Regions from separate parts of the Streptomyces solicathayae genome, predicted to be linked through region 1. Evidence: riboswitches for the same ligand, from Rfam matches in the RefSeq annotation. Region 1 holds a riboswitch; each other region holds the start of a gene.
The links. A riboswitch is a leader RNA that binds a small molecule or an ion and turns the genes downstream of it on or off. The one in region 1 is predicted to bind cobalamin.
Positions count from the first base shown of each region.

Region 1 (2,189 bases):
CTCGACCCGTGCCGCCTGCGCCTGCATGGCCTGCGCCCGGCCGATCTCCGCGCCCTCCCGGGTCACGAAGGAGTTCAGGGACATGTTCTGTCCCTTGAACGGCGCGACCTTGATCCCCTGCCGGACCAGCCAACGGCAGATGCCGGCCGTGACGACGCTCTTGCCCGCGTCGGACGTGGTCCCGGCGACCAGCAGCCCCCCGCCTCTCATGCACCCCTCCGCTTCCACGCGCCCGCCACGAGCCTTCCGGCCACACACACCCCCAGCGTCAGCGCCGTCACCCGGCGCGACAGACGTACCGCCCGCTCGATGTCGGCCACCGCCACGTCCCGGCCCGGCCCGTTCAGGACCGGCCGGTGCTCGACCCGCCCGCCGTACGACAGGGTGCCCCCGAGCCGTACGCCGAGCGCCCCCGCGAACGAGGCCTCCACCGGGCCCGCGTTGGGGCTCGGGTGCTTCGCCGCGTCCGCGCGCCAGGCCCGTACCGCGCCCTGGCGGTCGCCGCCGGCGACGGTGGCCAGCGCGGCGGTCAGCCGGGCGCCCGGCCATCCGGCCAGGTCGTCGAGCCGGGCCGACGCCCAGCCGAACCGGCGGTACCGCGCGGACTTGTGGCCGACCATCGCGTCCAGGGTGTTCACCGCGCGGAAGCCGAGCAGCCCCGGCACTCCCGCGACCGCGCCCCACACGAGCGCGCCCACCACGGCGTCGGAGGTGTTCTCGGCGACCGACTCGACGACGGCGCGGGCCATCCCCGGACCGTCCAGCGCCTGCGGGTCGCGTCCGCACAGATGGGGCAGCCGCTCCCGGGCGGCCTCCAGGTCGCCCGCCGCGAGCGCGCCGCCGATCGCCCGGGCCTCCCGGCCCAGACTCGTGCCGCCGACGACGGCCCACACGGAGGCTGCGGTCAGCGCGACGGAGGCGGTGCTCCGGCCCCTGACGGCCCGGGCCGCGAGCGCGCCCGCGGCGGCGGCGCCGCCCACGCAGGCGGCGGTGTGCAGCGCACCCCAGCCGCGGTGGTCGCGCCACAGGACGCGCTCGACCGCCCCCGCGGCCCGGCCGAAGGCCGCGACGGGATGGCCCCGGCGCGGGTCGCCCAGGGCGAGATCGGCCACCAGACCGGCGGTGGCGCCGTACGCGAAGACAGCTGTGGCTGAACTGCGGCCAGGCATGGCGCATTGTCCTCACTCAGGGTCCGCGCCCTGGCTCGACGTGACCGGCGGCGAGAGTTCCTGGCTCCCGGGGCTCGTACCTCGTACCCCGGTCACAGTGGCGGGACCGCGCCGGATTCGCACCGGGCTTCCTCTTCGTTGCCGCCGTAATGGCCCCGTGAGTCCACCACGCCCCGCGAACAGCCGTCAACTCACCCTTGACCTGCGACGGGTCACTGTGCGAAGCACCACAAACACGACGGCCGGGCGGGCCGCACCCGAAGGTGCGACCCGCCCGGCCGGTGGTTCCGGATCGTCAGGCGACGATCAGATAGATGCCGTACGCGACGGCCGCCGCGCACAGCGCGAAGCAGGCGTACGCGCCGGTCCGCGCCAGTGCGGCGGAGCCGCCCTGCGCGGCGGCCCGCTCCTGCTTGGAGAGGCCGGCGATGCCGAGGGTGAACAGGCCCACGAGGGCGACGGTCGCCACGAGGCTGACTCCGAAGACGGAGCCGAGAGCTGCCCAGTCGATCTTCATGTCGTTCGTTCCTTACACCGCGGCGGCGGAGGCCGGGGGAGCGGCCGGGTCCGTGGGGGCCGGCGTGGGGATGGTGGTCTTGAGGTCCTCGTCCGCGACGGCGGCGACGGAGCCGGCCGGCGGCGGGGTGACGGCCGCGATGGCCGTGGTCACGACACCCGCGGGCTCGGCGTCGACGTCCGTGTCGTTGACGTTGGTGTGGTCGACGACCTGGCGGCGGGAGATGACCCAGATGGCGACGCAGGAGGCGATCAGGAAGGCCGTGACGGCGGCGACGCCCCAGGAGCCCTGACGGGCGACGTACTCGGCGCCGGCCCCGACCAGGCCCGCGGCCGGAAGGGTCAGGCCCCAGGCGACGAACATCCGGGTGGCGGTCGACCAGCGGACGACGCCGCCCTTGCGGCCCAGGCCCGCGCCCATGACGGCGCCGGAGCAGGAGTGCGTGGTCGAGAGGGAGAAGCCCAGGTGGGAGGAGGCCAGGATGACCGTGGCCGCGCTGGTCT
Region 1 is NZ_CP137573.1:6,183,836-6,186,024, forward strand. Features, by position in the region: gene R2D22_RS28615 (cobyric acid synthase) at 1-210, opposite strand, end outside; gene R2D22_RS28620 (cobalamin biosynthesis protein) at 207-1,169, opposite strand; cobalamin riboswitch at 1,202-1,330, opposite strand; gene R2D22_RS28625 (hypothetical protein) at 1,465-1,686, opposite strand; gene R2D22_RS28630 (inorganic phosphate transporter) at 1,699-2,189, opposite strand, start outside.

Region 2 (2,189 bases), 1.2 Mb from region 1:
ACTCCGCGAACCGGGTCGGGATCGTGCTCGTCTCGCACAGCGCCGCCGTCGCCGACTCCGTGGCCGAACTGGCCCGGGGACTCGCCGGCGGCGGCCCGTACGCAGCGCTCGCCGCCGCCGGCGGTACTCCCGACGGCGGCCTCGGCACCAGCTCCGAGCTGATCGCGGAGGCGGCGCGGGCGGTGGACGAGGGCGCCGGGGTGGCGCTCCTCGTCGACCTCGGCAGCGCTGTACTGACGGTGAAGGCAATGCTCGCGGAGGGTGACGAACTGCCCCCGGACGCACGGCTCGTGGACGCCCCGTTCGTCGAGGGGGCCGTCGCCGCGCTCGTCACGGCGAGCGCCGGCGGGGACCTGGACGCGGTGACCGCGGCGGCGTCGGAGGCGTACGGCTACCGCAAGGAGTGACCCGCGTACGGGAGCGGGCGGACGACGTGGGGCACCGGCCGGACGACACCGCCGAAACCCGGCCATGTTGTGATGCGCCTGGTCAACGCACTAATGTCGCAGGGCCTTGGTGTACGGGAAACCGGTGAAGTACCGGTGCGGCCCTCGCCACTGTGATCGGGAGGTCCGGCTCCATCCCTCGCGGGAAGCCACTGGACCGCTGCGGAGAACCGCTGCGGTGTGGGAAGGCGGAGTCCGGGCGGCATGACCGTCAGCCAGGAGACCGGCCAAGGTGCGTTGTCCATCCACGAGGTGCTGGAGAGGGTCTCCCAACCATGCATATAGCCGAGGGGTACCTGCCCCCCTTGCACGCGGCGGCGTGGGGTGCGGCGTCCGCCCCCTTCGTCGTCCACGGCGTCCGTGCCCTGACCCGTGAGGTCAAGGCGCATCCCGAGTCGACCCTGCTGCTGGGTGCCTCCGGCGCCTTCACGTTCGTCCTGTCCGCACTCAAGCTGCCGTCCGTCACGGGAAGTTGTTCGCACCCCACCGGCACCGGGCTCGGCGCGATCCTGTTCCGGCCGCCGATCATGGCGGTGCTCGGCACGATCACGCTGCTGTTCCAGGCCCTGCTGCTCGCCCACGGCGGGCTGACCACACTGGGCGCGAACGTCTTCTCGATGGCGATCGCCGGGCCGTGGGCGGGGTACGGGGTCTACCGGCTGCTGCGGCGCTTCGACGTGCCTCTGATGGTGACCGTGTTCTTCGGCGCGTTCTTCGCCGACCTGACGACGTACTGCGTCACCAGCGTCCAGCTCGCGCTGGCGTTCCCCGACCAGGGCACCGGATTCCTCGGAGCGCTCGCGAAGTTCGGGTCCATCTTCGCCGTCACGCAGATCCCGCTCGCCGTCAGCGAGGGGCTGCTGACCGTGCTGGTCATGCGGCTCCTGATCCAGTCCAGCAAGGGTGAACTGACTCGGCTCGGCGTCCTGCTGCGGGGCGGAACCGACGGCGGGAAGGCGACGACGAAGGAGGCCGTGGTCCGGTGATGAGTCGTAACGCGAAGATCAACACGTTGCTGCTGCTCACGGTGGCGGCGCTCGCCGTCCTGCCGCTGGTGCTGGGCCTCGGCGACCACAAGGAGCAGCCGTTCGCGGGGTCGGACGGGGAGGCCGAGGCGGCGATCACCGAGCTGGAACCGGACTACGAGCCCTGGTTCAGCCCGCTGTACGAGCCTCCGTCGGGCGAGGTCGAGTCCGCGCTGTTCTCACTGCAGGCGGCGATGGGCGCAGGGGTGCTCGCGTACTACTTCGGCCTGCGGAAGGGGCGGAAGCAGGGGGAGGCGAGGGCGCTGGCCGCTTCGGCGACGCGGGACGGGGCCGCGGGTTCGGGTGCGGACGGGGACGCGGGTGTGGATGGGGACGCGGGCGGGGGCGTGGACGACGACGCGCGCGCGAACGCGGCCACGGACGTACCCGCCGCCGGGGCTTCGGGGACGTCCGCGGAGGGGCCGTCGCGGCGGCCGTCCGCCGACGGGCTGTCGCGGCCCGCTGCCGACACCGCCTCCCGGCCGTCCGCCGACGGGCCGTCGGCTCCCCCCGCCGACGGGGCCTCGACGCCGTCCACCCGCCGGCCCTCGGCGCCGTCCACCGGCGACGCGTAGCCGCCGCCCGTGCTGCCGATCGACGCGGCCGCGCACAGCAGTCGCTGGCGCCGCCGCCATCCTCTCGACAAGGCCGTGCTCGGCTTCGGTCTCACGCTCTGCGCCGTGTGCCTGCCGCCGTGGCCCGGCGCGCTGCTGGTCGC
Region 2 is NZ_CP137573.1:7,357,823-7,360,011, reverse strand. Features, by position in the region: gene R2D22_RS33630 (PTS-dependent dihydroxyacetone kinase phosphotransferase subunit DhaM) at 1-407, shown strand, start outside; cobalamin riboswitch at 498-692, shown strand; gene R2D22_RS33625 (energy-coupling factor ABC transporter permease) at 722-1,432, shown strand; partial or broken gene R2D22_RS33620 (energy-coupling factor ABC transporter substrate-binding protein) at 1,432-1,788, shown strand; gene cbiQ (cobalt ECF transporter T component CbiQ) at 2,056-2,189, shown strand, end outside.
Region 2: it holds a riboswitch for cobalamin, as region 1 does, so the genes downstream of both, R2D22_RS33625 (energy-coupling factor ABC transporter permease) here and R2D22_RS28620 (cobalamin biosynthesis protein) in region 1, are expected to answer to the same signal.

Region 3 (2,189 bases), 590 kb from region 1:
CCTGCGTGGCGTACGCCCACTTTCCCGCGGCGCCGTCCCAGAACGACCAGTAGCGGTACCCGGCCGCCTGCGCGGGCGCGGCGGCGAGCAGCGTCAGCAGGACCGCCGTGACGGCGGCGCCCAGTCGGCCCCTCACTTCTTGCGCCCGCTCAGCAGGAACCCGATGCCGACGCCGACGACCGTGCCGATGCCGATGATCCACCAGATGTTGAACGAGCCCTCGTCCTCGGCGTGGTTGCCGGTCGTCTCCGGACCCTGCGGCGCCGGGCCGGTCGCGTTGAGGCCCTCGACGAGGTCGGTGCCGCCGAACTTGTGCGGGTCCGCGCCCATCGCCTTCGCCGCGAAGATCAGCTGCGCGTACGCGGCCGGTCCGTTGGTCTTCGCCCACGCGGGGGCGTTCTTCTCCAGCCAGGTGAGCGCGCCGGTGGCCTGCTGGGTGTGGCCGGACGCGCCCAGCGCGACGACCGCGTCGGCGGTGTTGCCGAAGTCGGGCTGCTCGGCCGGGTCGGTCGCGCCGGGCATCGGCGGGCTGAGGAGGTGGCCGGTCTTCTCCAGCGCGGCGGCCAGGTAGGAGGCGCCGTTGAGCGCGGCCCGGTCGATGGTCTGCGGGGTCTTGTCCTCGCAGCTCGGGTTCTGCTGCGGCTGCACGTTGCCGGCGAGGATGCCCTTGCCGAGGCCGGCCAGCGCGGCGGCGGCCGTCGCGTCGGCATTGGCGAACAGCTTGCCGGACTTGTCCGGCTGGTACGCGAACGCGCCCGGCCCGGCCTTGTCGGAGCAGGGCAGCGCGAAGGTGAGCAGCGCGTCGTACGGGGTCCTGCCCGTCGTCGACTTCACCGCGCCGGGCTTCTCGCCGCTCGCGGCGAGCGCCCCGATGACGATCGAGGTGGAGTTGGCGTCGCTGGGGCTGCCGGGGTTGTACCCCCAGCCGCCGTCCGGGTTCTGGGCGCTCTTCAGCCAGCCGGAGGCCGACTTGACGGCCTGGGTGACCGCGTCCGTGGCGCCGCCCTCGGCGACCTTCGGCCGCTCGGTGCCGGACAGCGCCTGGAGCGCGACGGCCGTGGCGTTGGTGTCCAGCATGGTGGCCGGGTCGCAGTTCTTGGCCGGGTCGGGCCGGTACGAGGTGAACGCGCCGCTCTCGCACTGCTGGCCCATCAGCCAGTCCACGGACACCTGGGCGGGCTTGATGCCGACCGAGTGCTGCGCGATGAACGCGAGCGACTGGCGCCAGACGCCGTCGTAGGTGGGGTCGTTCACGCCGTACAGGCCGGACGGGATCACCGGGGACGGGGCGGGAGAGGGCGCGGCGGACGCGGCGGGGGCGGCGATCCCGGCACCGGCGGTGCAGAGCACGGCGGTGGCGGCGAGCGCCGCGGCGGCGCGGCGGACGGTGGTCATGCGGGCGGGCCTCTCCTGCGGGCCGGGCTCCGGCACGCTTCGGGCACCAGGCTCGGCTCCGTATTCCTCGACGGTGCCGGCGGTCACGTCCCGACGGGGCATTCCGACTCACCACCGCCAGATGGACGGTGGCTCACGGTTGCGGGTCAGTGCCGGAATTGCACCGGCTTCCCCCCGTACGGGCATGATGACGACTCGCACACTCTACCGGCAGGTACTCCGCGTGAAGCCGGGGTGCGAGCGGCCTCACACGCCGACCTCACACTGCCGCGTACGCCACCGGCTCCGTCCCCGGCACCGCCTCCGCGCGCCCCAGCTTCACGAGCCGTCGCAGGTGCGCCTCCGCCTCGCTGACGGCGATGTTCCGGGAGCCGTAGGGGATCTGCTCCCACGGCCGGTTCCACTCCATCCGCTCGGCGAGCTGCCACGGTGTCAGTGGCGTCGCAAGGAGTCCGAGGAGTCCGGTCAGCCGCTCCTCGTGGTGGTCGAGCAGTTCCCGTACGCGCCCGGCGGCGTCGGTGAAGGCGTGCTGGTGGGCCGGGAGCACCTCGGCGACGCCCAGCCGGCCGATCCGCTCCAGGGAGTCGAGGTAGTCGCCGAGGGGATCGGTGACGGTCGCGTCGTCAGGGTCCTCGTACAGGCCGATGTGCGGGCTGATCCCGGGCAGCAGGTGGTCGCCGGAGAAGAGCCGGCCGCGGCCGGGCAGGTTCGCCGGGTGCTCCTCCTCCAGGTGCAGGCAGACGTGCCCGGGGGTGTGACCGGGCGTCCAGATGCCGCGCAGCCGCCGCCCCGCG
Region 3 is NZ_CP137573.1:5,595,396-5,597,584, forward strand. Features, by position in the region: gene R2D22_RS25880 (SCO2322 family protein) at 1-136, opposite strand, end outside; gene R2D22_RS25885 (prenyltransferase/squalene oxidase repeat-containing protein) at 133-1,395, opposite strand; cobalamin riboswitch at 1,457-1,622, opposite strand; gene R2D22_RS25890 (MBL fold metallo-hydrolase) at 1,655-2,189, opposite strand, start outside.
Region 3: it holds a riboswitch for cobalamin, as region 1 does, so the genes downstream of both, R2D22_RS25885 (prenyltransferase/squalene oxidase repeat-containing protein) here and R2D22_RS28620 (cobalamin biosynthesis protein) in region 1, are expected to answer to the same signal.

Region 4 (2,189 bases), 2.3 Mb from region 1:
TCTCGCCGAAGCCGCGCGGCGGCTGGATGAGGACCAGCAGGTTCCCGCGGCGCAGCGCCGCGAGGACGATGTCGCCCTCCGGGTTGCGGGACCGGTCCAGGAACATCTCGCCGGGGGCCGGGCCCCAGTGCTCCTCGACCTGCTCGCGCAGCTCGGCGGGGAGTTCGGCGTACCAGCGCTTGTAGTCGGCGGCCGGGATGCGGACCGGGTTCTTGGCCAGCTGCTCCTCGGTGAGCCAGTCCTGGTCGTGGCCGCCGGCCTCGATCAGGGCGTAGATCAGCTCGTCGCCGTCGCCGGAGACCAGGCCGGGGATGTCCTCGACCGGGCCGAAGTCGTAGCCCTCGGCGCGCAGTCGGCGCAGCAGCGCGACGGCGGAGGCGGGGGTGTCCAGGCCGACCGCGTTGCCGATGCGGGAGTGCTTGGTGGGGTACGCGGAGAGGACCAGCGCGAGCTTCTTCTCGGCGTTCGGGATGTGCCGCAGACGGGCGTGGCGCACCGCGATCCCGGCGACGCGGGCCGCGCGCTCGGCGTCGGCGACGTACGCGGGCAGGCCGTCCTCGTCGATCTCCTTGAAGGAGAACGGGACGGTGATCAGGCGTCCGTCGAACTCGGGGACGGCGACCTGGCTGGCGGCGTCCAGCGGCGAGAGGCCCTCGTCGTTCTCCTCCCAGGCGGAGCGCGAACCGGTCAGGCACAGGGCCTGGAGCACCGGGACGTCGAGGGCGGCGAGCGCGCCCGCGTCCCAGGCCTCCTCGTCCCCGCCGGCCTGCGCCTCGGCGGGCTTGGTGCCGCCGGCCGCGAGAACGGTGGTGACGATCGCGTCCGCGCCCTTCAGGCGGTCGAGCAGCTCCGGCTCGGGGGCGCGCAGGGAGGCCACGTACAGCGGCAGGGCCTGCGCGCCGGTGTCCTCGATCGCGTCGCACAGGGCGCCGACGAAGGCGGTGTTCCCGCTCATGTGGTGGGCGCGGTAGTAGAGCACGGCGACGGTCGGGCCGGTGGTGGTGCGCGGGGTGCGCTCCAGCGGGCCCCAGGTCGGGGCGGCGGCCGGGGCCTCGAAGCCGTGGCCGGTCAGCAGGACGGTGTCGGACAGGAACCGGGCCAGCTGCTCCAGGTTGTCCGGGCCGCCGTGCGCCAGGTAGGCGTGCGCCTCGGTGGCGACTCCGATCGGCACGGTGGAGGCGGCCATGAGCTGGGCGTCGGGGGCCTGTTCGCCGGTGAGCACGACGACCGGCTTCCCGGCGGCGCGGATCGCGTCGAGGCCCTCCTGCCAGGCGCGGACGCCGCCGAGGAGGCGGACGACGACGAGGCCGGCGTCGTCGAGCAGCCCGGGCAGGTCGGCCGCGGGGAGCCGGGAGGGGTTGGCGAACCGGTACTCGACCGGACCGCCGGCCGCGCGGGCACTGAGCAGGTCGGTGTCGGAGTGCGACAGCAACAGAATTCGCATGCGAGCGCAGGCCTTCCTCGGGGTTGTCCGCGCCCCGGGTGGTCGTGTGGGTTGGGGCATCCCCTGCTCGAGCGAAGCCGAGAGCTTGGGGAAGGGAGTTCCTGACTCACCGTCCCCTTTCGGCGGGGCCGGCTCACAGTGGCGGGACCGCGCCGGATTCTCACCGGGCTTCCTCCCCGGGGTCCTGGGACCCCATGCCGTCTGCATAGTAGATCCTGGCCGCGGCGAGGCGGGCGGAGCCGTGGAGTCGACCGGATCACACCTCGTGGAACGCCGGTTTCCCGTGGGTATGCTCGCCGCCATGCCGCCCACCCCACACACCTCGCCCGAGTCGGGCGAACCTCTCATAAGGGACCGAGGCGACGCCTGCCCCGGGGCGCTGCGCCTGCACCCCGCCGACGACGGGCGTCTGGCCCGACTGCGCCTGCCCGCAGGTCGCCTGACGTCGCGTCAGGTCGAGGTCCTGGCCGCCGCGGCCGAGTCGCTGGGCGACGGGCGGATCACGATCACCTCGCGCGGCAACGCGGAGCTGCGCGGCCTCGGCGACGGCTGCGGGGCGGAACTGGCCGGGCTGCTGACGGAGGCGGGCCTGCTGCCCTCCGCCGGCCACGAACGCATCCGGAACATCGTCGCCTCCCCGGCCGCCGCGCTCGACGGACTCGGCCACGCGGACGTGCAGTTGTGGGCCCGGACGCTGGACGCGCTGCTGTGCGCGGAGCCCTGGACGGCGGCCCTGTCCGGCCGT
Region 4 is NZ_CP137573.1:3,865,890-3,868,078, forward strand. Features, by position in the region: gene cobN (cobaltochelatase subunit CobN) at 1-1,444, opposite strand, end outside; cobalamin riboswitch at 1,516-1,655, opposite strand; gene R2D22_RS17735 (cobalamin biosynthesis protein CobG) at 1,734-2,189, shown strand, end outside.
Region 4: it holds a riboswitch for cobalamin, as region 1 does, so the genes downstream of both, cobN (cobaltochelatase subunit CobN) here and R2D22_RS28620 (cobalamin biosynthesis protein) in region 1, are expected to answer to the same signal.